DNA from 3 places in the Streptomyces yamdrokensis genome. Region 2 is predicted to be linked to each of the others. Evidence: riboswitches for the same ligand, from Rfam matches in the RefSeq annotation. Region 2 holds a riboswitch; each other region holds the start of a gene.
The links. Region 2 has a riboswitch for cyclic di-AMP ahead of ACWZEH_RS25940 (M23 family metallopeptidase). Riboswitches for the same ligand answer to the same signal wherever they lie in the genome.
Positions count from the first base shown of each region.

Region 1: linked by a shared signal. The riboswitch ahead of ACWZEH_RS03735 (C40 family peptidase) and the one ahead of ACWZEH_RS25940 (M23 family metallopeptidase) in region 2 are both predicted to bind cyclic di-AMP.
Region 3: linked by a shared signal. The riboswitch ahead of ACWZEH_RS16160 (M23 family metallopeptidase) and the one ahead of ACWZEH_RS25940 (M23 family metallopeptidase) in region 2 are both predicted to bind cyclic di-AMP.

Region 1 is NZ_CM132679.1:962,530-970,693, reverse strand. It holds gene bioD (dethiobiotin synthase) at 1-502, opposite strand, end outside; gene ACWZEH_RS03765 (adenosylmethionine--8-amino-7-oxononanoate transaminase) at 504-1,784, opposite strand; gene bioB (biotin synthase BioB) at 1,777-3,015, opposite strand; gene ACWZEH_RS03755 (8-amino-7-oxononanoate synthase) at 3,162-4,289, shown strand; gene ACWZEH_RS03750 (DUF397 domain-containing protein) at 4,377-4,601, opposite strand; gene ACWZEH_RS03745 (helix-turn-helix domain-containing protein) at 4,611-5,471, opposite strand; gene ACWZEH_RS03740 (ATP-binding protein) at 5,683-6,150, shown strand; gene ACWZEH_RS03735 (C40 family peptidase) at 6,240-6,713, opposite strand; cyclic di-AMP (ydaO/yuaA leader) riboswitch at 6,717-6,852, opposite strand; gene ACWZEH_RS03730 (hypothetical protein) at 7,264-7,572, opposite strand; gene ACWZEH_RS03725 (ATP-dependent Clp protease proteolytic subunit) at 7,580-8,164, opposite strand, start outside.
Region 2 is NZ_CM132679.1:5,834,468-5,845,151, forward strand. It holds gene ACWZEH_RS25925 (DNA gyrase/topoisomerase IV subunit A) at 1-1,726, opposite strand, end outside; gene ACWZEH_RS25930 (M16 family metallopeptidase) at 2,120-3,514, shown strand; gene ACWZEH_RS25935 (M16 family metallopeptidase) at 3,511-4,899, shown strand; cyclic di-AMP (ydaO/yuaA leader) riboswitch at 5,133-5,297, shown strand; gene ACWZEH_RS25940 (M23 family metallopeptidase) at 5,311-6,084, shown strand; gene ACWZEH_RS25945 (GntR family transcriptional regulator) at 6,341-7,045, shown strand; gene ACWZEH_RS25950 (HPr family phosphocarrier protein) at 7,238-7,519, opposite strand; gene ACWZEH_RS25955 (bifunctional acetate--CoA ligase family protein/GNAT family N-acetyltransferase) at 7,696-10,684, shown strand, end outside.
Region 3 is NZ_CM132679.1:3,665,215-3,675,898, forward strand. It holds gene ACWZEH_RS16140 (NsdA family TPR-like regulatory protein) at 612-2,036, shown strand; gene lhgO (L-2-hydroxyglutarate oxidase) at 2,125-3,378, shown strand; gene trmB (tRNA (guanosine(46)-N7)-methyltransferase TrmB) at 3,488-4,339, shown strand; gene ACWZEH_RS16155 (PrsW family intramembrane metalloprotease) at 4,392-5,786, shown strand; gene ACWZEH_RS16160 (M23 family metallopeptidase) at 5,889-6,923, opposite strand; cyclic di-AMP (ydaO/yuaA leader) riboswitch at 6,936-7,093, opposite strand; tRNA gene ACWZEH_RS16165 (tRNA-Met) at 7,419-7,492, opposite strand; gene ACWZEH_RS16170 (dihydrofolate reductase family protein) at 7,559-8,692, opposite strand; gene ACWZEH_RS16175 (cation:proton antiporter) at 9,180-10,505, shown strand.

The DNA.
Region 1 (8,164 bases), 4.9 Mb from region 2:
CCACGCCCGCAGGAGTGAGCCCGCGCGAGCGCAGTTCACGGGTCGTCAGCTCCGTGACGTTCAGGGTGCCGAGACCCGCCGCCGCCACCACCAGCACCGGCGCCGACAGCAGCGCCGCCGCGTCCGCCAGCGTTCCGCCGTCCTCGTCGAACCGCACGAGCAGCCCGCCCGCGCCCTCCACCAGCACCAGATCGTGCTCGGCGGCCAGCTTGGCGGCGGTCTCGGCCACGTCGTGCGGACACACCGGCGCCCGGCCCGCCCGGCGGGCGGCGGTGGCGGGCGCCAGGGGGTCGGGATACCGGGCGAGTTCGGCGGCCGTGACGGCCCCGGCGAGCCGCGCGACCTCCTCGACGTCCCCGGGTTCGTCCGGCCGCACCCCGGTCTGGGCCGCCTTCAGTACGGCCACCGACCGGCCGGCCCCGAGCGCCGTCGCGGCGACCGCGGCCGTCACCACCGTCTTCCCGACCTCGGTGCCCGTGCCCGTGATCACCAGTACCGGCATGTCATCCCTCCTCGGCCGCCGCGCACACCGCGTCCGCGATCAGGGCCACGTCCGTGTCGCCGGTGACGTACGGCGGCATGGTGTAGATCAGATCCCGGAACGGCCGCAGCCACACGCCCCGGCGCACCGCCGCGCGCGTGGCCGCCTCCATGTCCACGGCGCGATCGAGCTGGACGACACCGATGGCGCCGAGGACCCGCACGTCACGGACGCCCGGCAGACGGGCCGCCGGCGCCAGCCCGTCCCGCAGGCCCGACTCGATGCGCTTGACCTCCGCGAGCCAGTCCTGCCCGAGCAGGAGTTCGATCGAGGCGCAGGCCACGGCCGCCGCCAGCGGATTGCCCATGAACGTCGGACCGTGCGCCAGCACCGGCACGTCGCCGCGCGAGATGCCCTCGGCCACACGCGCGGTGCACAGCGTCGCAGCCATGGTCAGATAGCCGCCGGTCAGCGCCTTGCCCACGCACATCACGTCCGGCGTCACCGCCGCGTGCCCCGCCGCGAACAGCGCGCCCGTACGCCCGAACCCGGTCGCGATCTCGTCGAACACCAGCAGCACGTCGTGCGCGTCGCACGCCTCGCGCAGCACCCGCAGGTACGCGGGGGAGTGGAAGCGCATGCCGCCCGCGCCCTGCACCACCGGCTCGACGATCACGGCCGCCAGTTCACCGGCGTGCCGCCCGATCAGCTCCCGCAGGTGCTCGGCGTACGACTCCTCGTACTCGGCAGGCGGGGCCTTCGCGAACACCTGTTCCGGGAGCACCCCGGTCCACAGTTCGTGCATCCCGCCCTCGGGATCGCAGACCGACATCGGCTGCCAGGTGTCCCCGTGGTAGCCACCCCGCCAGGTCAGCAGCCGCCGCTTCCCGGGCAGCCCGAGCGAACGCCAGTACTGCAGGCACATCTTGACGGCCACCTCGACCGACACCGAGCCCGAGTCGGCGAGGAAGACATGCTCGAGGCCGTCGGGTGACATGTCTACGAGGAGCTTCGCCAGCCGGACGGCGGGCTCGTGCGTGAGCCCGCCGAACATCACATGACTCATCCGCCCGAGCTGGTCGCGCACGGCCTCGTTCAGCACCGGGTGGCTGTAGCCGTGGATCGCCGACCACCAGGACGACATCCCGTCGACCAGCTCGCCCGAGCCGTCGGCGAGCCGCAGCCTTACCCCGCTCGCCGACTCCACGACGAGGGGTTCCCCGCGGCCGGGCATGGGCCCGTACGGATGCCAGACATGTCGCCGGTCCAGCTCGAGAAGCTCGGGTACGGACCGCTCAGGCATTGGGCGCGAGATCCGTTCCGGCACCCCGCCGGCGGACGGCGACGAGATCGGTACGCGGTCCGTCGGCCCGGCCCGCCCCCTCGCTCACCGTCCCCGGACCCGCGTCCGTCCCCGTATCCACACGCGCCCCGGCGCCGGAGGATGCCGACCCGCATCCGCCACCGCCCTCGTGCGACCCGCATCCGCCACCCCCGTCGGGCGACCCGCACACGCTCGCACCCGCACCCGCCCGGTGTCCGGGCAGTGTCACGCGGTCGGTGCCCTCCACCTCGAACCCGGCGTCCGCGATCATCTCCAGGTCGGCCCGGCCCGCCTGGCCCTCGCTGGTGAGGTAGTCACCGAGGAAGATCGAGTTGGCCAGGTGCAGCGCGAGCGGCTGCATCGTGCGCAGATGCACCTCCCGGCCGCCCGCGATCCGCACCTCGGCGTCCGGGCACACGAACCGCACCATCGCCAGGATCCTGAGGCACCGCTGCGGGGTGAGGTTCCACTCCTTCGCGAGCGGTGTCCCCTCGAACGGGATCAGGAAGTTCACCGGCACCGAGTCCGGGTCCAGTTCGCGCAGCGCGAAGACCACGTCGACCAGGTCCGCGTCGCTCTCACCCATGCCGGCGATCAGCCCGGAGCAGGCGGACAGACCGGCCGCGTGCGCCTTCTGCACGGTGTCCACGCGGTCGGCGTACGTGTGCGTGGTGGTGATGTCCCCGTAGGTGGCCTCGGAGGTGTTGAGGTTGTGGTTGTAGGCGTCCGCGCCCGCCTCGCGCAGCCGCTCCGCCTGGCCCTCGGAGAGCAGTCCGAGGCAGGCGCACACCTCGACGCCCTCGTTGCCCTCCTTGATCGCCTTGATGGTGTCGGAGACACGGTCCACGTCCCGGTCGGTCGGGCCGCGGCCGCTGGCCACCAGGCACACCCGCTTGGCGCCGCCCGCCAGCCCGGCCGCGGCCGCGTCCGAGGCCTGCTCGGGCTTGAGCCAGGTGTACTTCAGGATGCCGGCCTTCGAGCCGAGCCGCTGGGAACAGTAGGAGCAGTCCTCCGGGCACAGGCCGGACTTGAGGTTGACCAGATAGTTGAGTTTCACCCGCCGCCCGAACCAGTGCCGCCGCACCTTCCCGGCCGCGGCCACCACGTCGAGCAGATCGTCGTCGGACGTCCCGAGGACGGCCAGCGCTTCGCCACGGGTCGGCGTCTCGCGCCGAAGCCCCTTGTCCACCAGCGTGTTCAGCAGGTTCATGGGAGCCGATCCTGTCCTATTCGGCCGCCCCGGCCAAGGAGGGTTCGTACAACAGAGGCGCTGACGGCTGTGGGCATGGCCACACAGTGGCCGGCCGGCCGTCCCGCTACTGTCTGTCCACTGCCTACAAAACCACCGGAGGACCCATGGCGTTCGGCTGGATCGACGAGCAGGCGGCGCTGCGCCGCCGGGCCGGGCTCGTACGGACCCTGCGCCCGCGCACCGCCGACGCACCGCTCCTCGATCTGGCGAGCAACGACTACCTGGGTCTGGCCCGGCATCCGGAAGTGGCCGAGGGTGCGGCGCGGGCGGCGCGGACCTGGGGCGGTGGGGCCACCGGGTCCCGGCTCGTCACCGGCACCACCGAGCTGCACACCGAGCTGGAAGGCGAACTGGCCGACTTCTGCGGCTTCGAGGCGGCCCTCGTCCTCTCCTCCGGCTACGCGGCCAACCTCGCCGCCGTCACCGCGCTGGCCCCGCACGGCTCGCTGATCGTGTCCGACGCGGGCAACCACGCCTCGCTGATCGACGGCTGCCGGCTGGCCCGGGGCAGGACGCAGGTCGTGGCGCACGCCGACCCCGACGCCGCGCGCAAGGCGCTGAGCGGGCACGCCGGGGCCGCCGTCGCCGTGTCCGACACGGTCTTCTCGGTCGACGGGGACGCCGCCCCGCTCGCCGCGCTGGCCGGGGCGTGCCGTGAGCGCGGCGCGGGACTGGTGCTCGACGACGCCCACGGCCTCGGGGTACTCGGCGACGGCGGACGCGGCGCCCCGTACGCGGCGGGGCTCGCCGGCGCCGAGGACGTCGTGGTGACGCTCACACTCTCCAAGTCGCTCGGCAGCCAGGGCGGAGCCGTGCTCGGCCCGGCACGGGTGGTCGAGCATCTGGTCAACACGGCCCGCACCTTCATCTTCGACACGGGTCTCGCACCGGCGGCCGCGGGCGCCGCGCTCTCGGCCCTGCGGCTGTTGCGCCGTGAACCAGGGCGCGCGGCGCGGGCGGGCGCGGTGGCGCGCGACCTGCACCACCGGCTGACGGCCGCGGGCCTCGAAGCCGTACGCCCCGACGCCGCGGTCGTCTCCGTGCGTGCCCCGTCCCCGGAGCAGGCCGTGCGATGGGCGGCCGACTGCCGGGCGGCCGGCCTGTCCGTGGGCTGCTTCCGTCCTCCTTCCGTGCCCGACGGCATCTCACGGCTCAGACTGACCGCCCGCGCGGACCTGTCCGGGGCCGAGATCGAACGCGCTGTACAGGTGATCGGCGAGACGCGGCCATGAGTCGGCGAGGCACGGCCGTGAGCCGCCCGATGACGGGCGGTCGAGTACGGGTGGGCGAGTACGGGTGGGCGCCGGAGGACCGGCAGGTCAGTGAACCGCGGCCACGAACTTCGCCCAGCTCCCGGGGGAGATGAGCAGCGCGGGCCCGTCCGGGTCCTTGGAGTCGCGCACGGCGAGCAGTCCGGCACCGGGACCGGTGGCGGGCCGGGCCGTCTCGACGCAGTTGTTCGCGCCCGTGCTGTAGCTGCTGCGCAGCCACCGCACACCGTGCAGGTCGGTGCTGGAGGGAAGGGTCCGAGACGGTGCGGGCATCGTGCCTCCTTACACGCCGGCGGCTGTCCCGGCGATGAAATCCAACGAGTCCTCGGGCGAAAGGGCGTGGATCGAAAGGGCGTCGAAAGCCTCCGAGTACACCCGGAGGTCTTCTTTCCGCTCCAGATAGAGGCTACTCGTCAAGTGGTCGAGAACTACAACATCCAGATCAGAAGTGCGCGAAAATGAGAAGATTACGAAAGGGCCGGTGACGCCGATGTGCGCCCCGGCAGTGAACGGCAGTACTTGAAGCCGCACCTGGGGAAGGCGCGCCGCCTCCACGAGCCGTTCCAGCTGGCGGGTCATGACGCCGGGGCCGCCGACCTGCCGGCGCAGCACCGCCTCGTCCAGGACCGCGCTGAACCCCAGCGGCGGGTCCGCCCGCAGGACGTCCTGCCGGGCCAGCCGCACCTCCACCAGTGTGTCCAGCCGCTCCTCCGAAGTGCCCTCCAGCGCCGCCGCCGTCACGGCCCGCGCGTACTCGGGCGTCTGCAGCAGCCCGGGAACCACGGTGGTCTCCAGCGTGCGCATCGCGCTGGCCTGGGACTCCAGGCTGATGAAGTCCCGGTAGGTGGGCGGCAGTACACCCCGGTACGCGTGCCACCAGTGGTGTCGTCCGCTGCTGTCGCCCGGCCCCGCCAGCACCAGTAGCAACTCCCGCAACTGAAGGTCGGTCAGGCCATAGGCGTCGAGCAGTAACCGCACATCGGCCGGTTTCACCCCGCTCGTGCCCGTCTCGATCCGGCTCACCTTCGACTGGTGCCAGCCCACCAGCCGGGCTGCCTCACCACTGGTGAACCCCGCCGATGTGCGCAGCGAACGCAGTTCGGCGCCCAGTTTCCGGCGGCGTACCGCGGGACCGTGCTGCATGGCTTCCCCCTTACTCCCTCCGGGTCACCCACATACGGTCTCCCGTCGCAGAGTTCACCGCTTTGAGCGACAGATATATGCATATCTTGGCCGTATCGCCGCCGACAGTCTGTGGTGATGGCAGTCTGACGACGAAGCACCAGTGCGGGACCGTACTCGAATCAGCCGCTCCGTGTCGGACTGCGGTCCCGTGGAAAGGGACGACATCGCCATGGCAGACCATCTGGAAGCATCCATCACTCTGCCGAGCGATCCTGCCTCGGTCTCCGCGGCTCGCGCCCATGTGGTGGGCACGCTGGCGGAGTGGGGCATGCCGGAGGACACGGAAGTGTCCGACACGATCCGGCTGATCGTGTCCGAACTCGCGACCAACGCCGTGCAGCACACCCTGGGGCAGTCACCCACGTTCACCGTGGACATCGCCCTCGACCGCGACGACCAGCTGTGCATCGGTGTCACCGACAGCCACCCGAGGTTCCCCAAACGACTCCCCGCCGCGGTCCAGCAGGACAACGGCCGGGGGCTGGTCATCATCCGCTGGCTGACCGTGGAGTGCGGCGGCAGGATGAGGGTCCGCCCCACCGGAGAGGGTGGAAAGACCGTCTCCGTCGTCCTTCCGTGGACCGTCCCCGCCGAGCCGGTCACGGCGGTGGAGACGGCAGGACGGCAGGAGCCGTAGGGGCCCACGGCCGCATCGGTGTGCTCTCCGGGTGTCGTTCGGCGTGTCCGGCGGGGCGGCGGCAGGGGGGGTGCCGCCGCCCTCGCGGATCACTTCACCCGGCCGTACCAGACGCTGTGGGTCCAGATCTTCTGCAGGCGCACCACATCCCCGGTCTTCGGAGCGTGCCAGAGCTTGCCCTGGCCCGCGTAGATGCCCACGTGGTAGACGTTCTGGCCCGAATGGAAGAAGACCAGGTCCCCCGCCTTGCGGCTCGAGGCGGAGACGTGGCGGGTCTTGTTGTACTGCTGGGACGCAGTACGGGGCAGTGTCTTGCCCGCCTTCTTGAACGAGTAGAGGGTCAGTCCGGAGCAGTCGAAGCGGCTCGGTCCGGTGGCGCCCCAGTGGTAGGGCGCGCCCTTCTTGGACGCCGCGACCTGGAGGGCCTTGGTGGCCGTGGTCGCGGCCACTGCCTCCGGGGCGGTACCCGGGAGGACGATCGAGCCGCCCACGGCGGCGAGGGTGAGGGCCGAGGCCGTGCCGGCCCTGGCCATGAGAGACGGGACACGATTGAGCGCGGTCATGCGCAACCCTTCGTCAGCCGCCTGTGAAGGATGACCTGTCGGATTCGGGCTGGCGAAGTTGCCCGGCCGCACGAGTGCGGCTTCACCCCAAGGGCTGCTCGGCACGGGAGTCGAACTCCCGTTCCGGCGACCCGTCGTGCTCGGGTCCTCCACTCCTGCCGATCCACTCCTGTCGACCGGTCATCCGGGCGGCGGCAGGACTCGGCGTCCGCCCGGATCGCCCCGCCGCGGCGGCGGGGTCTTGTCGTCAGTGAGCGATCTTGGCAACTGCCGGTCCGAAATCCCAACTGAACCGGGGGTTTGTGTTGTTACTCACCACTCATCCGTTCGGGTGGACAGCCCCGCGTCCGGGCTGCCGTCCGGGGTGCCGAGGAGTCCCGGACCAGCACCGGAGTGGCCCGTTCCGGTGCGCGGCCACGCGTGGTGCGCAACCGTGACGGCCCGAAAAGAAGTGGTTCGTCTACGCCGGTTGGTGGTATCCCTTTTGGTCCGTTTCGGCTCAGGTGTGGACGTGTTGCCGACGCCGGCCGCGGTTGAACCGGTACGGGCGTCAACTGCCGGAGCCCGGCGGCAGTGTGACCCGGGCCGTGCGCCGGTCGCCGTCCAGTACCCGAAGGGCCCGGGCCAGCGTGGCGACGTGCAGCTCGGTCTCGCCGCGCCGGTGCATGACGGTCAGCGCGTCGCGCAGTGCGACGGCCTTGCCGACCAGTGCCTGTGCGGCGCGCAGCCCGCGGTAGGTGTCGCCGTCGCGGGCAGGGTTGATCCGGCCCAGCAGGTCGACGGCCTCGAGGTAGCGGTCGATCAACTCGGCCTCGGCGCGGGTCAGCGCGGGCAGCGGTGGCAGTTCGGGTGGCAGCATCGGCGGCTCACCTCGCGCCGGAGGTGGGGAGGTGGTCCTCGCGGTCGGTCAGGACCCGGTCCGCGAGGCCGTACTCCACCGCCGCCCGCGCGTCGAGGACGGTCTCCCGCTCGATGTCCGACCGTGCCTGCTCCGGGGTGCGGCGGGTGTGCCGGACCAGGATCTCCTCGATCCGGCCGCGGACCCGCGACAGTTCCTCCGCCTGGACGGCGAGATCGCTCGCGTCCCCCTCCACCGGCGCCGGCGGTACCGGCTGACGGAGCACCAGTCGCGCCCCCGGCAGGACATACCGCTTCCCCGGTGTCCCCGCGGCCAGCAGCAGCGCGGCCGTCCCGTCCGCCCGGCCCAGGCAGACCGTCTCCACCTCGCAGGTGACGAAGTTCAGGGTGTCGTAGACCGCCGACATGGCCTGGAAGGAGCCGCCGGGGGAGTTGACGTAGAGGGAGATGTCCCGGTCGGGGGCCCGGTGCTCCAGGTGCACGAACTGGGCGATCAGGTCGTTCGCGGAGGCCTCGTCGATCGGCGTCCCCAGGAGGACGATCCGCTCCTCCATCAGCTTCGCGTACGGATCCGTGGGCCGGTGCCCGGACAC
Region 2 (10,684 bases):
CCCGCAGCAGACGCCCCGTCGAGGTGACCACGCCCACCTCGCCACGGGCGGTGGCCGGCACCGCCGAGACGATCATGTCGTGCTTGACCCGCTTGGCGTGCGCACCCTTCGGGAACGGCTTCGCGTCCGCCGTACGGGCGAGCAGGCCCGTGTCGGACAGCAGCACCCGGCACGGGTCGTCCGCCACCTGGAGCGGCACGGCGGCGACCGGTGCGGCCGCCCCGTCCAGCAGGACCGTGCGGCGGTCGTTGCCGAACTTCTTCGCCACCGCGGCCAGTTCGGACGAGACCAGCTTGCGCAGCTCCGCGTCCGACTCCAGGATGCGGGTCAGCTCCTCGATCTCCGCGTTCAGCCGCTCCTGCTCCGCCTCCAGCTCGATGCGGTCGAACCGGGTGAGGCGGCGCAGAGGGGTGTCCAGGATGTACTGGGTCTGGATCCCGCTCAGCGAGAACTGCTCCATCAGACGCTGCTTCGCCTGCGCGGAGTTGTCGCTGGAGCGGATCAGGCGGATGACCTCGTCGATGTCCAGCAGCGCCGTGAGCAGGCCCTCGACCAGGTGCAGACGGTCGCGCCTCTTGCCGCGGCGGAACTCCGAGCGGCGGCGGACCACGTTGAAGCGGTGGTCGAGATAGACCTCCAGCAGCTCCTTGAGGCCCAGGGTGAGCGGCTGGCCGTCCACCAGGGCCACGTTGTTGATGCCGAAGGACTCCTCCATGGGCGTCAGCTTGTACAGCTGCTCCAGGACCGCCTCCGGCACGAAGCCGTTCTTGATCTCGACGACCAGACGCAGACCGTGGGCGCGGTCGGTGAGGTCCTTGACGTCGGCGATGCCCAGGAGCTTCTTCGAACCGACCAGGTCCTTGATCTTGGCGATCACCTTCTCCGGACCCACCGTGAACGGCAGCTCGGTGATGACCAGGCCCTTGCGGCGGGCCGTCACCTCCTCCACGGTGACCGTCGCGCGGATCTTGAAGGTGCCGCGGCCCTTCTCGTACGCGTCCCGGATGCCCGGGAGGCCGACGATCCTGCCGCCGGTGGGCAGGTCGGGGCCGGGGACGTGCTTCATCAGGGCGTCGAGGTCCGCGTTCGGATACCGGATCAGGTGGCGGGCGGCCGCGATCACCTCGCGGAGGTTGTGCGGCGGCATGTTGGTGGCCATACCGACCGCGATGCCCGACGCGCCGTTCACCAGGAGGTTCGGGAACGCGGCGGGCAGGGTCGTGGGCTCCTGCTCCTGGCCGTCGTAGTTGGGCGCGAAGTCGACCGTGTCCTCGTCGATGGACTCGGTCATCAGGCTCGTGGCCTCGGTCATCCGGCTCTCGGTGTACCGCATGGCGGCCGGCGGGTCGTCATTGCCCAGGGAGCCGAAGTTGCCGTGTCCGTCGACCAGGGGGACCCGCATCGAGAAGGGCTGTGCCATGCGCACCAGGGCGTCGTAGATCGACGCGTCGCCATGGGGATGCAGCTTGCCCATCACCTCGCCGACCACGCGCGCGCACTTCACGTAGCCGCGGTCGGGGCGCAGGCCCATCTCGTTCATCTGGTAGACGATGCGGCGGTGCACCGGCTTCATGCCGTCGCGCGCGTCAGGCAGGGCGCGGGAGTAGATGACCGAGTACGCGTACTCGAGGAAGGAGCCCTGCATCTCGTCGACGACGTCGATGTCGAGGATCCGCTCCTCGTACGAGTCGTCGGGCGGCGGGGTCTTCGTGCTGCGGCGGGCCATCGCTGCCGGCTCCTTGCTGAAGCGTGGGACGGTATCTGACGCGGACCATTGTGGACCGCCGCACCGACAACCGGGACCATGCCCCCGCCGCCGGCCTCCGTCGGGGGCCCGGGGCGGGGTGCCGGCAGGGTACGCGCACTTCCCTCCGGCGCCGCGAGCGGGGTGGCGGGAGAGAACCGGCGCCGGGCGCACGGCCCCGTGCGCCGCCTGCGATCCCGTACGCCCCACGACCCCCATGCGTACCGCGTCGTCCCACCCGTACCCGTGGTTCTCGCTCTCGGCGTATCCGGTCCCGTCCGGGAACTTCACCGGTGCTCCGCACGCTTGCATACAGTGGCAGGACCGGCACAAACGGCGGATGCGACGACCGCCTCCGCGATCGAAGGGACGTACATGCCCATGGGTCACACGGCCACCGCCCAGGCAGGCTCCGGCGGCCTGACAGCGACCGAGCACCGGCTGTCCAACGGCCTGCGCGTGGTGCTCTCCGAGGACCACCTGACCCCCGTCGCGGCGGTGTGCCTCTGGTACGACGTCGGTTCGCGTCACGAAGTCAAGGGCCGTACCGGCCTGGCTCACCTTTTCGAGCACCTCATGTTCCAGGGCTCGGGGCAGGTGAAGGGCAACGGTCACTTCGAGCTGGTCCAGGGTGCCGGAGGCTCGCTCAACGGCACCACCAGCTTCGAGCGGACCAACTACTTCGAGACCATGCCGACCCACCAGCTGGAGCTCGCCCTCTGGCTCGAGGCCGACCGCATGGGCTCCCTGCTGGCCGCCCTGGACGAGGAGTCCATGGAGAACCAGCGGGACGTCGTCAAGAACGAGCGCCGCCAGCGCTACGACAACGTCCCCTACGGCACGGCCTTCGAGAAGCTGACCGCTCTCTCCTACCCGGCCGGCCACCCGTACCACCACACGCCCATCGGCTCGATGGCGGACCTGGACGCGGCCACCCTGGAGGACGCCCGCGCCTTCTTCCGCACGTATTACGCGCCGAACAACGCCGTGCTCTCCGTCGTCGGTGACATCGACCCGGAGCAGACGCTCGCCTGGATCGAGAAGTACTTCGGCTCCATCGCCTCCCACGACGGCAAGCCCGAGCCCCGCGACGGCTCGCTGCCCGAGATCATCGGCGAGGAGCTGCGCGAGCTCGTCGAGGAGGAGGTCCCGGCGCGTGCGCTGATGGCCGCCTACCGGCTGCCCGAGGACGGCACCCGCGCGAGCGACGCCGCGGACCTGGCGCTCACGATCCTCGGGGGCGGCGAGTCCTCCAGGCTCTACAACCGGCTGGTACGACGGGACCGCACGGCGGTGGCGGCCGGGTTCGGCCTGCTGAGGCTGGCCGGGGCGCCCTCCCTGGGCTGGCTGGACGTGAAGACGTCCGGTGACGTGGAGGTGCCCGTCATCGAGGCCGCGATCGACGAGGAGCTCGCCCGGTTCGCCGAGCAGGGGCCCACGGCCGAGGAGATGGAGCGCGCCCAGGCCCAGCTGGAGCGTGAGTGGCTCGACCGGCTCAGCACCGTCGCCGGCCGGGCCGACGAACTGTGCCGGTACGCCGTCCTGTTCGGCGACCCGCAGCTCGCCCTCACCGCCGTCGGACGCATCCTCGACGTGACCGCCGAGGACGTGCGGGAGGTCGCCGGGGCCCGCCTGCGTCCCGACAACCGCGCGGTGCTCGTCTACGAGCCCGTCACCCCCGAGGCCGGGGAGCCCGAAGAAGCCGCAGCCGCCGGAGCCGAAGAAGCCGCGGCCGCCGGCACCGACGAGAACGAGGAGACGGCGAAGTGACCGAGCTCGCCACGATGGACTTCCACCCCCAGCCGCAGGCGGGCGAGGCCCGGCCCTGGGCCTTCCCGGCCCCCGAGCGCACCACCCTCGGCAACGGTCTGACGGTGCTGCGCTGCCACCGCCCCGGCCAGCAGGTCGTCGCTGTCGAGGTGCTCCTCGACGCGCCCCTGGAGGCCGAGCCCGCCGGTCTCGACGGTGTCGCCACCATCACCGCGCGGGCGTTCTCCGAGGGCACCGACAAGCACTCCGCCGAGGAGTTCGCCGCCGAACTGGAGCGCTGCGGCGCGACCCTGGACGCCTACGCCGACCACCCCGGTGTCCGCCTGAGCCTCGAGGTACCGGCCTCCCGGCTCGCCAAGGGACTCGGACTGCTCGCCGACGCCCTCAGGGCGCCCGCGTTCGCCGACAGCGAGATCGAGCGCCTCGTCCGCAACCGCCTCGACGAGATCCCGCACGAGCTGGCCAACCCGTCCCGCCGCGCCGCCAAGGAACTCTCCAAGGAGCTGTTCCCGGCGGCGTCGCGCATGTCCCGCCCGCGCCAGGGCACCGAGGAGACGGTCGCCGGCATCGACTCGGCGGCCGTACGCGCCTTCTACGACACGCACGTCCGCCCCGCGACCGCCACCGCGGTGGTCGTCGGCGACCTCACCGGCACCGACCTGGACGAGCTGCTCGGCGAGACCCTCGGAGCCTGGACCGGATCGGCCGCCCAGCCGCGGCCCGTCGCGCCGGTCGCCGCCGACGACACGGGCCGCGTCGTGATCGTGGACCGCCCCGGCGCCGTACAGACGCAGCTGCTCATCGGCCGCGTGGGCGCGGACCGGCACGACCGCGTGTGGCCCGCGCAGGTGCTCGGGACCTACTGCCTCGGCGGCACCCTCACCTCCCGCCTGGACCGCGTCCTGCGCGAGGAGAAGGGCTACACCTACGGTGTGCGGTCGTTCGGCCAGGTCCTCAGGTCCGCCCCGGACGGCACCGGCGCGTCGCTGCTCGCCATCAGCGGTTCCGTCGACACCCCGAACACCGGGCCCGCCCTGCGGGACCTGTGGACGGTGCTGCGCACCCTCGCCGCGGAAGGCCTCACCGACGCCGAACGCGACGTCGCCGTGCAGAACCTGGTGGGCGTGGCACCGCTCAAGTACGAGACCGCCGCGGCCGTCGCCGGCACTCTCGCCGACCAGGTGGAGCAGCACCTGCCCGACGACTACCAGGCCGAGCTGTACCGGCGGCTCGCCGCCACCGGCACCGTGGAGGCGACCGCGGCGGTGGTGAACGCCTTCCCGGTGGACCGCCTCGTGACGGTCCTGGTCGGCGACGCGGCGCAGATCAAGGAGCCCGTCGAGGCGCTCGGCATCGGCGAAGTCACGGTGGTTTCCGCCGAGTAGACGACCCGTCGGCGCACCGCCGGCGGCCGTCCGGCCGCACGCCGGACGCACACGCGCGCGGCCCTGGTGACGAGAACGTCACCAGGGCCCCTTTATGTCCGAATTGGTGCGGGAGGTGCCTGTCTGCCCTGTGGGATGCGCTACAAAATCCTGGATTCGTTTGGGAACGGGAAGACGTCCCGTTTAGCGTCAGGCGGTCTGTTCGTCGGGCAGTGCGCCGCACCCGCGGCACCGGACAGTCATCGCCGAGTCCCCGTACGGCGCGAGCCAGGGGAGCCGGGGACCCGTCAGAAGTCCCTGGGGTGAATCGGACGCCCGCGCGTGTCGCGAGGGGGTCCGTAGGAGACCTTCCTGCTCCGAACCCGTCAGCTAACCCGGTAGGCGAGAAGGAAGGAAAGGACCACCCTGTACATGGCGTTCACCCGCGCCACCGGGAAGCACCGTCGTCCCAGCCGCGTGCATCGCGGCACCGCCAAGGCGGCGGGCGTCGCGGCTCTCACCACCACCGGTGTCATCGGCTCCCTCTCCGCTCCGGCGCTCGCCGCCGAACCCGCCGCGGCGCAGACCGGCCTGACCCCCGTGGTCACCATGGGCGACGAGGTCGCCGCCAGGGTCGACGCCCAGGCCTCCGCCCAGCACGAGGCCGCACGCGAGGCGGCCCAGGCCGCCGCACGCGAAGCCGCCGAGGAGGCCGCCCGGGAGAAGGCGGCCGAGGAGGCCGTCAAGGCCCGCGAGGCCGAGGAACGCGCCGCGCGTGAGGCCGAGCGCAAGCGCCTCAACACCTTCGTGTCCCCGATCGCGGGCTCCTACGTCTCGACCGGCTACCTGTCCGGCGGCGCCGTCTGGTCCTCCGGCACCCACACCGGTGTCGACTTCCACGCTGCGAGCGGCACCCCCGTGCTCTCGGTCGGCATGGGCACCGTCGTCGAGGCGGGCTGGGGCGGCGCCTACGGCAACCAGGTCGTGATCAAGATGCACGACGGCACGTACACCCAGTACGGCCACCTGTCGTCCGTCGGCGTCTCGGTGGGCCAGCAGGTCACCCCGGGCCAGCAGATCGGTGTCTCCGGCGCCACCGGCAACGTCACCGGCGCGCATCTGCACTTCGAGGCCCGCACCACCATCGAGTACGGCTCCGACATCGACCCCGTCGCGTACCTCCGCGCGCACGGCGCGAACGTCTGACCGGGGGTACGCCTCCCTGACCGGCGTGCGCACCTGGGACGTCCGCGTGATCCCCTGACGTCCCAGGTGCCCGCTTTTTGCGGTACGGCCCCGGCTCGGCTCTCCGAGTCGGGGCTTTCGGCGTTTCCGGCTGTCCGTTGTCCAAAAAACAGACATGATTCCCGGCCCACCGTCGGAAATTCCCGCGCGTTGCAATAGAGTCACGGAACAGGTGTCACCCGTTGACGTTATGCGGGGATTAATTCGGAGGTCGGTCATGCGTATTCCGGCGCACTCGGTGTGCACGGCGATCCGGGACGACATCGTCTCGGGTGTCTACGAGCGTGGCGGCCGGCTGACCGAGGAACTCCTCGCCCGCCGCTACGGTGTCTCGCGCGTCCCCGTCCGGGAGGCTTTGCGCACCCTGGAGGCCGAGGGCTTCGTGGTCACCCGGCGGCACGCGGGCGCGTGCGTCGCGGAACCCACCGAGCAGGAGGCCGCCGACCTGCTGGAGATGCGGCTGCTGCTGGAGCCGCTCGGTGCCCTGCGCGCCGCGCAGCGCCGCACCGAGGCCCATCTGAAGGTGCTGCGGGGCCTGGTCCGGCTGGGCCAGGAGCGGGCCCGGCAGGGCAACGGCGACGACCTGCGCTCACTGGGCGGCTGGTTCCACGAGACGCTCGCCCAGGCGTCCGGCAGCCCGGCGCTGACGTCGACGCTGATCCAGCTCCGGCACAAGATCGGCTGGATGTACGAGGTACGTGGGCCGAGGGACCCGGTGGAGTGCTGGGCGGAGCACGGCGCGATCGTCGACGCCGTGGTGCGCGGCGACGGCGAGCGTGCGCGTGCGGTCACGACGCTGCACACCGAGCGCGCCGCCGCCGCCCACCGCCTGCGCTTCACCGCGAGGGCCGGCCGGACGGCCCGCCCCGAGCGTGTGAGGAACTCGCAACATCCCGTAAACACGCCGAGTCTCCGGCATTAACACGGAGACCGTATACAAGAGAAGGTAATTCGGTGGAAGTGAAATCCGCCTGCCGTTTTTCGTGAGCGCGGGATTGTGCGCGGGGGAGTGGCGCCCGGGAAAACCGGTGGGCAGGGAAAGCGGAGACGCCGGAGAACAGCGGAGCCGCGTCGCCCGCAATGGGTGACGCGGCTCCGTCCGCTGCCGGGTTTCTCACACGGTCTCGGGGAGTTCCTCGAGCCCTTCGGAGACCAGCTTCGCCAGCCGGTCGAGGGCGGCTTCGGCCCCCTCGGCGTCGGAGGCGAGGACGATCTCCTCGCCCCCCTGGGCGCCCAGGCCCAGAACGGCCAGCATGGAGGCCGCGTTGACGGGGTTGCCGCCGGCCTTGGCGATCGTCACCGGGACGCCTGTGGCCGTGGCGGATCGGACGAAGATGGAGGCGGGGCGGGCATGGAGGCCCTCGGCCCAGCCGACGTTGACGCGGCGCTCAGCCATGTGTTGCTGCCCTTCGAAGTTCAGGTTGTCTAGACCAGTTTCCCATATCGTGAAGCAAGCCGGGGAGGGGCACTCGCTCCCGCTCCCCGGCGGCACCGGACCGCGGCCTCGGCCCGGTGCGCGCCCCCACAGACTGCCTCGCGCCGTTGTCGTACGCGAGCCGTACTCTGGGGCCCATGCAGACCTCGTCGGACCGGCACGAGTATCCCGCCCACTGGGAGGCCGACGTGGTGCTGCGCGACGGCGGCACCGCGCGGGTCCGCCCCATCACCGTCGACGACGCCGAACGCCTGGTCAGCTTCTACGAGCAGGTGTCGGACGAGTCGAAGTACTACCGCTTCTTCGCGCCCTACCCCCGCCTGTCCGCCAAGGACGTGCACCGCTTCACGCACCACGACTTCGTGGACCGGGTGGGGCTCGCAGCCACCGTGGGCGGCGAGTTCATCGCCACCGTACGCTACGACCGGATCGGCCCCGACGGGGCGCCCGCTTCCTCCCGCCCGTCGCCCACCACCACCCTTGCCGAAGGGCGCCCCGCACCCGCCCCCGCTGTCTCCGACGAGGCCGAGGTCGCCTTCCTCGTGCAGGACGCCCACCAGGGCCGGGGCATCGCCTCCGCCCTGCTCGAGCACATCGCCGCCGTCGCGCGGGAGCGCGGCATCCGCCGGTTCGCCGCCGAGGTGCTGCCGGCCAACAGCAAGATGATCAAGGTGTTCACGGACGCCGGGTACACCCAGAAGCGCAGCTTCGAGGACGGCGTCGTCCGCCTGGAGTTCGGCCTCGAACCCACGGACCGCTCCCTGGCCGTGCAGCAGGCGCGCGAGCAGCGCGCCGAGGCCCGCTCGGTGCAGCGGCTGCTTGCCCCGGGCTCGGTCGCCGTCGTGGGCGCCGGCCGCACGCCCGGCGGCGTGGGCCGAGGCCTCCTCGGCAACATCCGGGACGCCGGCTACACCGGCCGCCTGTACGCCGTGAACAAGGCCCTGCCGCCGGAGCAGGAGGAACTCGACGGAGCCGCCGGGGTGCCCGCCCACCGCTCGGTGCGGGAGATCGACGGCCCGGTCGACCTCGCCGTCGTCGCGGTGCCCGCCGAACACGTCCCCGAGGTCGTCGCCGAATGCGGCGAACACGGGGTGCAGGGGCTCGTCGTCGTGAGCGCCGGGTACGCCGACGCGGGCCCCGACGGCCGCGAGCGCCAGCGCGCCCTCGTCCGCCAGGCCCGTTCGTACGGCATGCGGATCATCGGACCGAACGCGTTCGGCGTCATCAACACCTCCCCGGACGTACGCCTGAACGCCTCGCTCGCACCGCAGATGCCGCGCCCCGGCCGCATCGGCCTGTTCGCCCAGTCCGGAGCCATCGGCATCGCCCTGCTGTCGCGGCTGCACCGGCGCGGCGGGGGCGTCACCGGTGTCACGGGCGTGTCCACCTTCGTGTCCTCCGGCAACCGGGCCGACGTCTCCGGCAACGACGTCCTGCAGTACTGGTACGACGACCCCGACACCGATGTCGTCCTGATGTACCTGGAATCCATCGGCAACCCCCGCAAGTTCACCCGCCTCGCCCGCCGGACCGCCGCCGCGAAGCCGCTGGTCGTGGTCCAGGGTGCCCGCCACGGCTCCGGACCCCGGGGGCACGCCGTGCGCGCGACGCGACTGCCCCACGCGACCGTCTCCGCGCTGCTGCGGCAGGCCGGGGTCATCCGGGTGGACACCATCACGGAACTGGTCGACGCGGGCCTCCTGCTCGCCCGCCAGCCACTGCCCTCCGGCCCCCGCGTGGCGATCCTGGGCAACTCCGAGTCCCTGGGCCTGCTCACCTACGACGCCTGCTTGGCCGAAGGGCTGCGCCCGCACCCCCCGCTGGACCTCACCACCGGGGCGTCGGCGGCGGACTTCCACGCCGCGCTGTCCCGGGCGCTCGCCGACGACACCTGCGACGCGGTCGTCGTGACCGCGCTCCCCGCACTGGGGGAGCCGCCGACCGACGACGCGGCACTCGCCGGGGCGCTGCGCTCGGCCGCCGCCGCGACCCCGTCCAAGCCGGTCCTGGTGGTCCACGTGGAACTCGGCGGCCTGGCCGAGGCCCTCTCGGCGGCGGCCGGCACGGCCCCGCGGCCCGCCCCGGCCACCGAGGACCGCCCCCGGGCGCAGGACCCCGGCTCCGCACCATCCGCCGATCAGCGCCCGGCCACCCCCGGGGCACCGTCCGCCGCCGGACCGGCCGCCCCCGCGACGCCGGCTGCCGCACCCGGGCCGGCCGCTCCACAGAGCCCGGCCGGCCCGCCTGCCCCCGGGAGCCCCGGCCCGGCCACCCCGTCGACGCCCGTGCCCGCGCCCGGGAGCCTCCCCGAGGACGCCCACCTCATTCCCGCCTACCCCGCCGCCGAACGCGCGGTCCGGGCCCTGGCCCACTCCGTCGCCTACGCCCAGTGGCGCCGGGACGCCGCCGACCCCGGCAAGGTCCCCGCGTACGAGGACATCGACGAGCGGGGCGCCGCCGCCCTCATCGACGCGCAGCTCACGCGCGGGGAGAGCCTCACCCTCGGCTCCGAGGAGACCTGCGCCCTGCTCGGCGCCTACGGCATCCACGTCCACCGCGCCCTCCCCGCCCCCACCGCCGACGCCGCCGTCGAGGCCGCCCGCGCCCTCGGCCGGCCCGTCGCCCTCAAGGTGACCGCCCCGCACCTCAGGCACCGCGCCGACCTGGGCGGCGTACGGCTGGACATCGCGGACGAGGAGCAACTGCGCCGGGCCTACGCCGAGCTGACGCAGCAGCTCGGCACGCCCGAGGAACTGCGCCTCGTCGTGCAGCGGATGGCACCGCGCGGTGTCGACACCATCGTCCGCGCGGTGATCGACCCCGCCGCCGGAGCCGCGCTCTCCTTCGGGCTCGCCGGCCCCCCGTCGCAGCTGCTCGGGGACATGGCGCACCGGCTGATCCCGGTGACCGACCGGGAGGCGGCCTCCCTGGTCAGGTCGATCCGCACCGCACCCCTCCTGTTCGGCTGGCGCGGCTCGACCCCGGTCGACACCCCCGCCCTCGAGGAACTGCTGCTGAGGGTGTCGCGGCTGGTCGACGACCACCCCGAGGTCGTCGCGGTCGGCCTCGAGCCGGTCGTCGTCGCCACCCGCGGGGTGAGCGTCCTCGGTGCCTCCGTACGCCTGG
Region 3 (10,684 bases), 2.2 Mb from region 2:
TCGAATGCGCCCCGGCGGATACTCCTCCCCCGCCCCGAACACCCGCCCGAGGCAAGGAGGTCGTCCGTCCGCGACCACACACCCACCTGCACCGCTGCGACGCGAATGCGCCCCCCAGCGCGCCCCAAGAACCCCTAACGCGCCCTCAACTGCCATGGTAGATGCGCTGACAGTCCCGGAACGGCGGGGTCGATTTTCAGCCAATTCGGAGATGTGAGAGCAACCTCGAACACGCTCCGTACAGGTTCTGCGCACCGCCCGGCGATCTCGCGGTCCGGGAGACGGAGTGCGTCTCCCGGACCGTTCCGCCGCCCGCGGGGATGAAGGCGGCGGCGTCCCCCAGCCCACTGGATCCAGTACAGCGGGCCGACCCACGCATGGACCATGGAACCGCTCCCGTGATGGCCGGAGTAGAGCGCACGCACAGGCGCACGGCCACACGCCGGGAGCATGCCGCAACTGCGCGTATCGGACCCGTACTTCAGTACGGACCACAATCCCGCCATCCGGAAGAATGCCCCTTAACGCTTGGGATGCGGCGAACTACGCTGGGTTTACGAATGCCGCGCGGTTATGCCAGAGCGGCAGCCGTCTGTGTCGAGGGGTGGCGCATGTCCAGGGAGCTACGCGGGCCGAACGAGAAGCTCGGCACCGTCCTCGCCCTCGCGGGTATCTCCAACGCGGGCCTCGCGCGGCGCGTCAACGACCTTGGCGCACAGCGCGGGCTGACCCTGCGCTACGACAAGACGTCGGTGGCGCGCTGGGTGTCGAAGGGCATGGTGCCGCAGGGCGCGGCACCGCACCTGATCGCCGCCGCCATCGGCCAGAAGCTCGGCCGTCCGGTGCCGCTCCACGAGATCGGCCTGGCGGACGCGGATCCCGCGCCCGAAGTCGGCCTGGCCTTCCCCCGGGACGTCGCGCAGGCGGTGAGGTCCGCCACCGAGCTGTACCGGCTGGACCTGGCCGGCCGCCGCGCGGGGTCCGGCGGCATCTGGCAGTCGCTCGCCGGATCGTTCGCAGTGAGCGCATATGCAACGCCTGCCTCGCGCTGGCTGATAACCCCGGCCGACAGTTCGGTCGCGCGCGAGGTGAGCCCCACGGAGGGCTCCGGCGCACCGGCCAGGGTCGGCCACAGCGATGTGCGCAAGTTGCGTGAGGCCGCCGAGGACGCGCGCCGCTGGGACTCCAAGTACGGGGGCGGCGACTGGCGTTCGTCGATGGTCCCCGAGTGCCTGCGGGTGGAGGCGGCTCCCCTGCTGCTCGGCTCGTACGCCGACGACGTGGGCCGTTCCCTGTTCGGCGCGTCGGCCGAACTCACCCGGCTGGCCGGCTGGATGGCCTTCGACACCGGCCAGCAGGAGGCCGCCCAGCGCTACTACATCCAGGCCCTGCGCCTGGCCCGCGCGGCGGCCGACGTCCCGCTGGGGGGATACGTCCTGGCCTCCATGTCCCTCCAGGCCACCTATCGCGGCTTCGGCGACGAGGGCGTCGACCTCGCCCAGGCCGCGCTGGAGCGCAACCGCGGCCTGGCCACGGCCCGCACCATGAGCTTCTTCCGGCTCGTGGAGGCACGCGCGCACGCACGCGCGGGTGACGCCCCGGCGGCCGGCGCGTCCCTGAGGGCGGCCGAGGGCTGGCTGGAACGTTCCCGCCCCGGCGACAGCGACCCGGTCTGGCTGGGCTTCTACTCCTACGACCGCTTCGCCGCCGACGCCGCCGAGTGCTACCGCGACCTGAAGGCGCCCCGCCAGGTCCGCCGCTTCACCGAGCAGGCGCTGTCGCGGCCGACGGAGGAGTTCGTCCGCTCGCACGGGCTGCGGCTCGTCGTCTCGGCGGTCGCCGAACTGGAGTCCGGCAACCTGGACGCCGCCTGTGAGCAGGGCGTGCGGGCGGTGGAGGTGGCCGGCCGCATCTCGTCCGCGCGCACCACGGAGTACGTCAGGGACCTCCTGCACCGCCTGGAGCCCTACGGCGACGAACCCCGCGTGGTCGAACTGCGCGAGCGCGCCCGGCCGCTGCTGATGACTCCCGCCTGACTCCGGCCGCCACCCCGACCGCCCCATATCGGCGGTCCGCGGCAGACCCCTGCCGCTTTCGGGGTTTACGGGTGTCGTCAGTGGCGCAGTGCACTATCGGGACCGGGAGGTGGTGCGGGTGGCGCGGTGGGCGTACGACTGCGATGTGCTGGTGATCGGCGGCGGCGTCGTCGGTCTGTCGACGGCGTACGCGATCACCCGCGCGGCGCCGGGCACACGGGTCACGGTGCTGGAGAAGGAGCCCGGACCCGCCCGGCACCAGACGGGCCGCAACAGTGGCGTCATCCACAGCGGCATCTACTACCGCCCCGGCTCCCTGAAGGCGCGGTACGCGGTGCGGGGCGCGGCCGAGATGGTCAAGTTCTGCGCGGAGTACGACATCCCGCACGCGGTGACCGGCAAGCTGATCGTCGCCACCGGCCGGGACGAGCTGCCCCGCCTGCACGCCCTGGCCCAGCGCGGCCGGGAGAACGGCCTGACGGTCCGTGAACTGGGTGCCGCGCAGATCGCCGCGTACGAGCCGGAGGTCGAGGGTCTGGCCGCCATACACGTCGGCACCACCGGCATCTGCGACTACGCCGCGGTCGCCCGTCGGCTGGCGTCCGCGTCCGGCGCGGAGATCCGCTACGGCGCGCGGGTCACCCGCGTCGACCGCCGTGCGGACCTGGGCGTGGCCGTTCTGACCACCGCCGGGGACGTCGTGCGCGGCCGGGTCCTGGTGAACTGCGCGGGTCTGCACTGCGACGAGATCGCCCGCCTCACCGGCGACGAGCCCGGCATGCGCATCGTGCCGTTCCGCGGCGAGTACTACCATCTGGCCCGCCCGGAGCTGATCCGCGGCCTGGTCTATCCGGTGCCCGACCCGGCGTTCCCGTTCCTCGGCGTCCATCTCACGCGCGGCGTCGACGGTGGCGTCCACGTCGGACCCAACGCCGTACCGGCCCTGGCGCGCGAGGGCTACGACTGGCGTACGGTCCGCCCGCGCGAGCTGGCCTCCACGCTGGCCTGGCCGGGCTCCCGGCACCTGGCCCGCCGCCACTGGCGGCACGGCGCCGGCGAGCTGCACCGTTCCCTGTCCCGGCGGGCCTTCACCGAGGCGGTCCGCCGGCTCGTGCCCGCGGTCCGGGAGGCCGACCTGGTGCCGGCCCCGGCGGGCGTACGGGCCCAGGCGGTCCTGCGCGACGGCACCCTGGCGGACGACTTCCTGATCCAGGAGACACCCCGCGCGGTCCACGTCCTCAACGCCCCCTCGCCCGCGGCGACGGCGTCCCTGCCCATCGGCCGCGAGGTTGCCCGCCGGGCCCTGACGGCCCTGGCCGCCCCGAACGACGCACCCCGCTGAGGCGGCCGCCCCCACCGGCCCCCCGCACCCGCGGGACCGACCCCGGCCTCGGTGCCGTTCGGAACCGGCCGCGGAGGCCTCGCGCAACCCCCGTAAAATCGACAGCACTGTGTCTGACTCCGTAAACACCCCCGAAGCCCTCACCCCGCACGCCGGGCACACGCCCGGTGCGTCGGTCCGCCGTACCCGGGAGAAGGGCGAGCCCCGCTTCCCGGACGGACCGAAGGCCGATCCCGCCGGGTCGCACTTCGAGCGCCGGATCCGGAGTTTCCAGCCACGCCGGAGCCGGGTCACCGCCGGGCAGGCGGACGCGTTGCAGCGGCTGTGGCCCCGGTGGGGCTTCGACGTCGACGGCAGGCAGCGCCTCGATCTCGCCGCCTTCTTCGGCAACGACCGTCCGGTCGTCCTCGAGATCGGCTTCGGCATGGGCGAGGCGACCGCGCGCATGGCCGCCGCCGACCCGGGCACCAACATCCTCGCCGTGGACGTCCACACCCCCGGCCAGGGCCATCTGCTCGGCCTCGCCGACCAGCACGGCCTGGACAACGTCCGCGTCGGCAACGGCGACGCGATCATCCTGCTGCGCGAGATGCTCGTCCCCGACGCGCTGGGCGGACTGCGCGTCTACTTCCCCGACCCCTGGCCGAAGAAGCGGCACCACAAGCGCCGGCTGATCCAGCCCGCCTTCCTCGACCTCGCCGCGACCCGCCTCGCACCGGGCGCGCTCCTGCACTGCGCCACCGACTGGGAGCCGTACGCCGAGCAGATGCTCGAGGTGCTGACCGCGCACCCCGGCTTCGAGAACACCCTGGTGGACGGCGGTTTCGCGCCGCGTCCGGAGTTCCGGCCGCTGACCCGTTTCGAGGGGCAGGGGCTGGACAAGGGCCACGTGGTGAACGACCTGCTCTTCCGCCGCGTACAGCACCTCGACCGGCCCGGCCGGGGCGCCGTCGGCACCTGAACCCGCCCGGTGTTCCTGCGGGCAGCACCGTTCCCTCGTTAGGGTCAATGTTGTGGCCATCAGCCGTCCGTACCCGACCCGGCCCGGCGGGCCCTCCGGTCCCGCAGGACCGGCCGACGGGCCCGCCCTGCGGCACGCGCACTGGTGGCGGCGGCCCTGGGTGCGGTACGGGGCGCTGACCGCCCTCCTCGCGCTCTCGGGCCTGGTCATCCTGGGCCTGGTCCGCGAGCGGACCGGCACGGAGGGCTTCCTCGTCGGGCTCGGCCTCGCCGTGCTGCCGGTGCCGCTGCTCGTCGCCGCCTTCCGCTGGCTGGAGCGTGTCGCGCCGGGCCCGTGGCGCAACCTCGTCTTCGCCTTCGCCTGGGGCGCCTGCGCCGCCGCGCTCATGGCGATCGTCGCCAACAGTTTCGCCACGCGGTGGATAGCGACGGAGACGGCCGACCCGTCCCGCGCGGACACGCTCGGCGCGACCGTGATAGCCCCGGTCGTGGAGGAGTCCGCGAAGGCCGCCGCCGTCCTGCTGGTCTTCCTGTTCCGCAGACGCGACCTCACCGGAATCCTCGACGGCGTGGTGATAGCCGGGGTCACCGCCACCGGCTTCGCCTTCACCGAGAACATCCTCTACCTCGGCACCGCCTTCGGCACCGACCAGCTCACCGGCGGCAGCGGCGTCTTCTCCGTCACCGCGGCGACGTTCTTCGTCCGCGTCGTCATGTCGCCGTTCGCGCACCCTCTCTTCACGGTCCTCACCGGCATCGGCTTCGGAATGGCCGCGCTCGCCGCCCGGCGGCGCCGCCCGGTGCGCGTCCTGCTCCCGCTCGGCGGCCTGCTGCTCGCGATGGGCATGCACGCCCTGTGGAACGCCTCCTCGGCCCTCGGCGGGTACGGCTTCTTCGCCGTGTACGCGGCGTTCATGGTGCCGTCGTTCGGCCTGCTGACCTGGCTGGTGGTGTGGACCCGGCAGCGTGAGCTGCGGACCGTACGGGAGGAGCTGCCCGCGTACGTCAGGGCCGGCTGGCTGACCCCGGCCCAGCCCTACGCGCTCGGCTCGATGCGGGCCCGGCGCATCGCCCGGCGGTACGCGCACCGGCACGGCGGCCGGACCGCTGCCCGCGCGGTGGCGCAGTACGGGGCGTACGCGACATCGCTGGCGTTCCTGCGGCACCGGGGGCGCCGCGGCCGCGCGGGCGCGGACTTCGTCGTACGGGAGCACGAACTGCTGCGCGAGATGTGGCACCGCCGCGACACGGCCCGCCCTGCCCTGGAGCACGCGGCCCGGGTCACCGCGCCGCCCGCCCCGCCCCGGCCGGGGCACGGCCCGTACGGCCTGCCCGAAGCGTACGGAGGGTACGGCGCATACGGCCCGTACGGCGCCGTGAACCCCGGCCACCCTGCGGCCGGGCCGAACCCCTACGCGCACCCGTACCGCCCCTGGCAGCGCCCCTGAAAACGCCGAACCGGCAGTCCTGACGTCGGGGGGCGTCGTCAGGGCTGCCGGGGCTGCGGCTGCGTGGGGCGCGGGACGCGAAGACCGGCCGGGGCCGGGGTCTCAGACGGCGAGGCCCTTCGACTGCATCCAGGCCATCGGGTCGATGCCCGAGGCGGAGCCGGCCGGGTGCACCTCCAGGTGGAGGTGGGCGCCGGTGGAGTTGCCGGTGGAGCCGACGCGGCCGATCACATCGCCGGTGTTGACCTGCTGGCCGACGCTGACGCTGATGGAGGACTGGTGGGCGTACCAGATCTCGGTGCCGTCGTCGAGGGTCAGCACGGTCTTGTAACCGTACGAGCCGTCCCAGCCGGCGGAGGTGATCGTGCCGGTGTGGACCGCCTTGATCAGCGTGCCCGTGGGGGCGGCGAAGTCCAGGCCCGTGTGCTGGCCGGAGGACCAGTAGGCGCCGGCCTGACCGAAGGTCGAGGAGATGGTGTACGAGGAGGTGGGCAGCGCGTACTGCGTGGCCAGTTCGGCGAGACGCTCGGCCTCGGCCTTCTTCGCGGCCTCCTCCTCCGCCTTCTTCTTCGCCGCGGCGGCCTTCTCCTCGGCCTCCTTCTTCGCGGCGGCGGCCTGCTCCTTGGCCTCCTTCTCCGCCTTCGCGGCGGCTTCGGCGGCGGCCCTGTCCTCGGCCTGGCTCTGCTGCTGCTCGACCTGCGCCATGATCCGGGCGCGCAGCACCTCGCCGGCGTCGGAAGCGCTGCCCTGCTCGGCCTCGTCGGCGACCGCGCCGATGCTGCTGAGCGGGGTGGCGGAGCCCTGGGGGGTTTCCTCGTCGGAGATGAGGGAACCAACAGAGGGAAGGTCCGGTACGGAGATGGAGACCGGCGGCTTGCCGGTCTGGGCGCTGGCCATGCCGCCACCGGCGACAGCGGCTATGACACCGACGCCCAGGACGGTGGAGCTACGGGCGAGGCCTCCGCCGCGCTGCTTGCCGACACGATGCCGGCCGCGCACGGGACGAATGGAATCCTCGGTGGGGTTCCACTCCTCGAAGGGGCCCTCGTCGGTGCGGATGCCGCCGTAGCCGAAGGTGTCGCTGTCGCGTCGGCTCGGCATGAAGGGGGCCTCGGGGGCAGGCCGGTTGGACGCCACGTGGGGCGCACTCCTTTCCTTCCTTCTCGCCTACCGGGTTAGCTGACGGGTTCGGAGCAGGAAGGTCTCCTACGCGCGTATACCGTCCGTGTCTCCACGGGGGCATCCGCGCGATTCACCCCAAGATGTTGGTTCCCCGGTTCCCTTGCGGGATTCGGCGCGTGCGCACGGAGCCGACTCGTGTGACGGCTGGGACGACCGCGCTGCGTTATCGAACGTTAATAGACGCGAGGGTCGTATTCCAAGCCGTTCCTCTTGATCGTTAACGACTTCCGCACGGACTTAAGCGCCACGACCGGTCGAAACCGGGCGAGTTGACTTCACCGTCCTCGTCACACTCGAGTTGACGGTGCGTCAATTGTTATGCGCAGCGAGGCGGCTCGATCACCTGGCGTCACATCTTCGCGGAAGTACCCCGGGACGCTCTCCCGAAACGGGACGGACGCAAAAGGCCGAGGGCCGGAATCCTCTCGGATTCCGGCCCTCGGCCTTCAGTAGCGGGGACAGGATTTGAACCTGCGACCTCTGGGTTATGAGCCCAGCGAGCTACCGAGCTGCTCCACCCCGCGTCGTTGTGTTCACCAGCATACGGCATCCGCGGGGCACTTCGCACACACGTTGCCGCCGCCCCTGCCTCACCGGCCGAGCAGATGGCCGTTCGGCGCCTCGGCGGCCTCCTTGTGCTCCGGCAGGACGACGACCAGGGCGCCCTCCGCGGCCAGTACCCCGCTGCCGTCGGCGTCCTCCACGAAGGTGTCCGGCTCCCGCCACGCGGTGACCACCCGCCGTACTCCCGCGTCCAGGACCAGCCGGGCGCAGGGCACCGGCCGGGAGGCGCGCCGGGCGCAGGGTTCCAGGCTGGAGTACACGGTGGCGGTCGCGAGCCGCGGGTCCGCGGGGTCGATCCCGGCGAGGGCGGCCTCCTCGGCGTGCACCACCGGATCACCGCCCTCGCGGGAGTGGCCCCGCGCCAGTTCGGTGCCGTCGGCCGCGACGACCACCGCGCCCACGCTGAACGCCGTCTTCGAGGGCGGGCACCGCTTTGCCAGTTCACAGGCGAGGGCCAGCCAGTGGTGGTCGGCGGCGACGGGGAGCGGGCCGGCGCCGGGGGCGGTGGGTTCGTAGCGCATGAGGACGACGTCGCCGATCGGGCGGGTCTCCAGCAGTCGCAGCCGGCCGCCCTGGTAGGTCCCGGATCCGAAGAGGCGGGCGGCGTCCGGGTCGCCGACGAGGAGCGGGGCGAGGACCAGCTGGAGCTCGTCGGCGAGGCCCTGGGTGAGGAGCTGGGTGTGGATCAGGCCGCCGCCCTCGACCATGAGCCGCCGGACGCCGTACACGTCGTACAGGTGCGTCAGGAGGCGGCGCCAGTCGAGCTCGGCGCCGAGCGGCACGACGTCGGCGGCGAGGCCGTGGGCGCGGGCGCGTTCGGAGCCCTTGTCGGTCGTGTAGAGGACCTTCGCGCCACCGGTGTGCCAGAACCGCGCCGCCGGGTCCAGGTCGCCCGAGCCACTGACGGTGACCTTCAGCGGGTAGGCGGGCCTGCCCTCGGCGGCCCGGGCGGCACGTCGCTCGGGCGCGTTGACCAGCAGCCGGGGGTTGTCGGCCCGGATCGTGCCGGCGCCGACCAGGATCGCGTCCACCGACGCCCGTACCTCGTCGACCCGGTCGAAGTCCTCCGGGCCGGACAGCAGCAGCCGCTCGGGCCCGGTGTCGTCGAGATACCCGTCGAGCGAGACGGCGGCGGACAGCAGGACGTACGGGTGGGGCATCGACGGCGCTCCTGACGGGGACGGCGGACGGGGCGGGGTGGGGCGGGGGGCAAGGCTGGGATCGGCTGGGATCGGCTGGGCGAAGAGAGTCTTGCACCCGGTGTGTTCCCGCGCGGCGGGAAGCCGTACGGTGTGCCACCGCCGCATGGCGCGAAACCGTACGGCGTGGAAACGCGCGGTGGCCCCGTCGTCCCCGGCGACCGGCCCGTGATGAGGGGCCTTCCCCCCCCCCCACACCTCATGGGTGTCGTCCGCCACCTCGTTTGGGTGGCGTCACGGATGGCGGGCGCCCGGGGCCGGATGTGAGCGTGGAGGAACACCGGGGGCCCGGTCCCGGCACGCACCGGCCGCAACCGCTCCGCACCCGGGGATGTACCGGCCGCAGCCCCGTATGGCGGAGAACCCCCACCGACACGAAGGAGCAGCCCCCGCTCGGGTCGGTCGATCGGATCCCGCTCCGTCCCCGTGCTGTGGAAGGTGGTGACTTGTGGGACATGCCGACACTCTGCTCGCCATGGGCGGCGCGTTCCTCGCCGCAGCGTTCCTCGCCCGCCTCGGGAGCCGGATCGGGCTGCCGACGATCCCCCTGTTCATGCTCGCCGGCATTCTGCTCGGCCCGCACACACCGGGGCTCGTCCTGGTCGAGGACGCCCACGACTTCTCGATGCTGTCGGCGCTCGGTCTCGTCCTGCTGCTCTTCTACCTCGGCCTGGAGTTCCACCTCGACGACCTGAGACGGGGCGGCAAGCGGCTCATCAGCGCCGGTGGCATCTACCTGGCGCTCAACGTCGGCGCGGGGCTGGGATTCGGGTTCGCCCTCGGCTGGGGAGCGCGGGAGGCCCTGGTGCTCGCCGGGGTACTCGGCATCTCGTCCTCCGCGATCGTCACGAAGATCCTCATCGAGCTGGGTCACATCAGCCGGCCCGAGACCCGGCTCATCCTCGGTGTCACCGTCGTCGAGGACATCTTTCTCGCCCTCTATCTCGCGGCTCTCCAGCCCGTACTCAGCGGCGCCCGGGGGCTCGGGGACATGGCGTTCCAGGCGTCCAAGGCGTTCGGCTTCCTGATGGTGCTGGCCATTGCCGCCCGCTATGGCACCCGGCTGTTCGGCCGGATCATGTCCGTACGCGACAACGAGCTGCTGGTCATCACCTTCCTCGGAACCGCGATCTTCGTCGCGGGTGTCTCCGAGGTGCTCGGGGTCGTCGACGCCATCGGGGCGTTCATGGTCGGACTGATCGTGGCCGGCACCCCCGCCGCGCCCCGGATCCGCACCCTGGTCCATCCCCTGCGGGACGCCTTCGCGGCGATCTTCTTCTTCGCCTTCGGGCTGGCCATCGACCCGGGGGACATCGCCTCCGTCGCCGGTCCGGTGGCCGCCGCGGTGGTGCTCACCCTCGCGATGAACCTGATCGCGGGCCTGCTGGTGGCCCGCCTGTACCGGTACGGCGTCGACATCGCGGCCGACATCGCCACGACCCTCGTCTCCCGTGGCGAGTTCGCGCTGATCCTGGCCGCCATGGCCACCGGCGCGGGGCTCGACGACCGGCTCACGCCGTTCATCGCCGGGTACGTCCTCGTCCTCGCCGTCCTCGGCCCGGTGCTCGCCAAGCAGTCCCATCTGCTCGCGTGCGCCCTGCGCGCCGTCCAGGCACGGCTGCCCGACCGCGGCTCCTCCCGGGGCACCGGGCCCGGTCCGGACGCCGGGCCCTCATCGGGCACGGGACTCCCCCCGGACCTGGACGCAGGCCCCGACGGAGGTCTGAACGCCGGACCCGTGCCCGAACGGGAGCCCGCCGAAGCCGAGCGCTGAGGAGTCCTTGCACTATGAGCGCCCGATGAGGTCGCGTGGCCCGGGCGGGCACAGTGCAAGGACCCCTCGGGCCTGTCCGGCGGATCGGATCGAAGGAGACCGACGGCGCCCGTCCAGCCGGGGCGAGCGGAGGCTGGTGCGACCAGCTGCGGGGCGGAGGAGGGAACCGACGCGGAGCG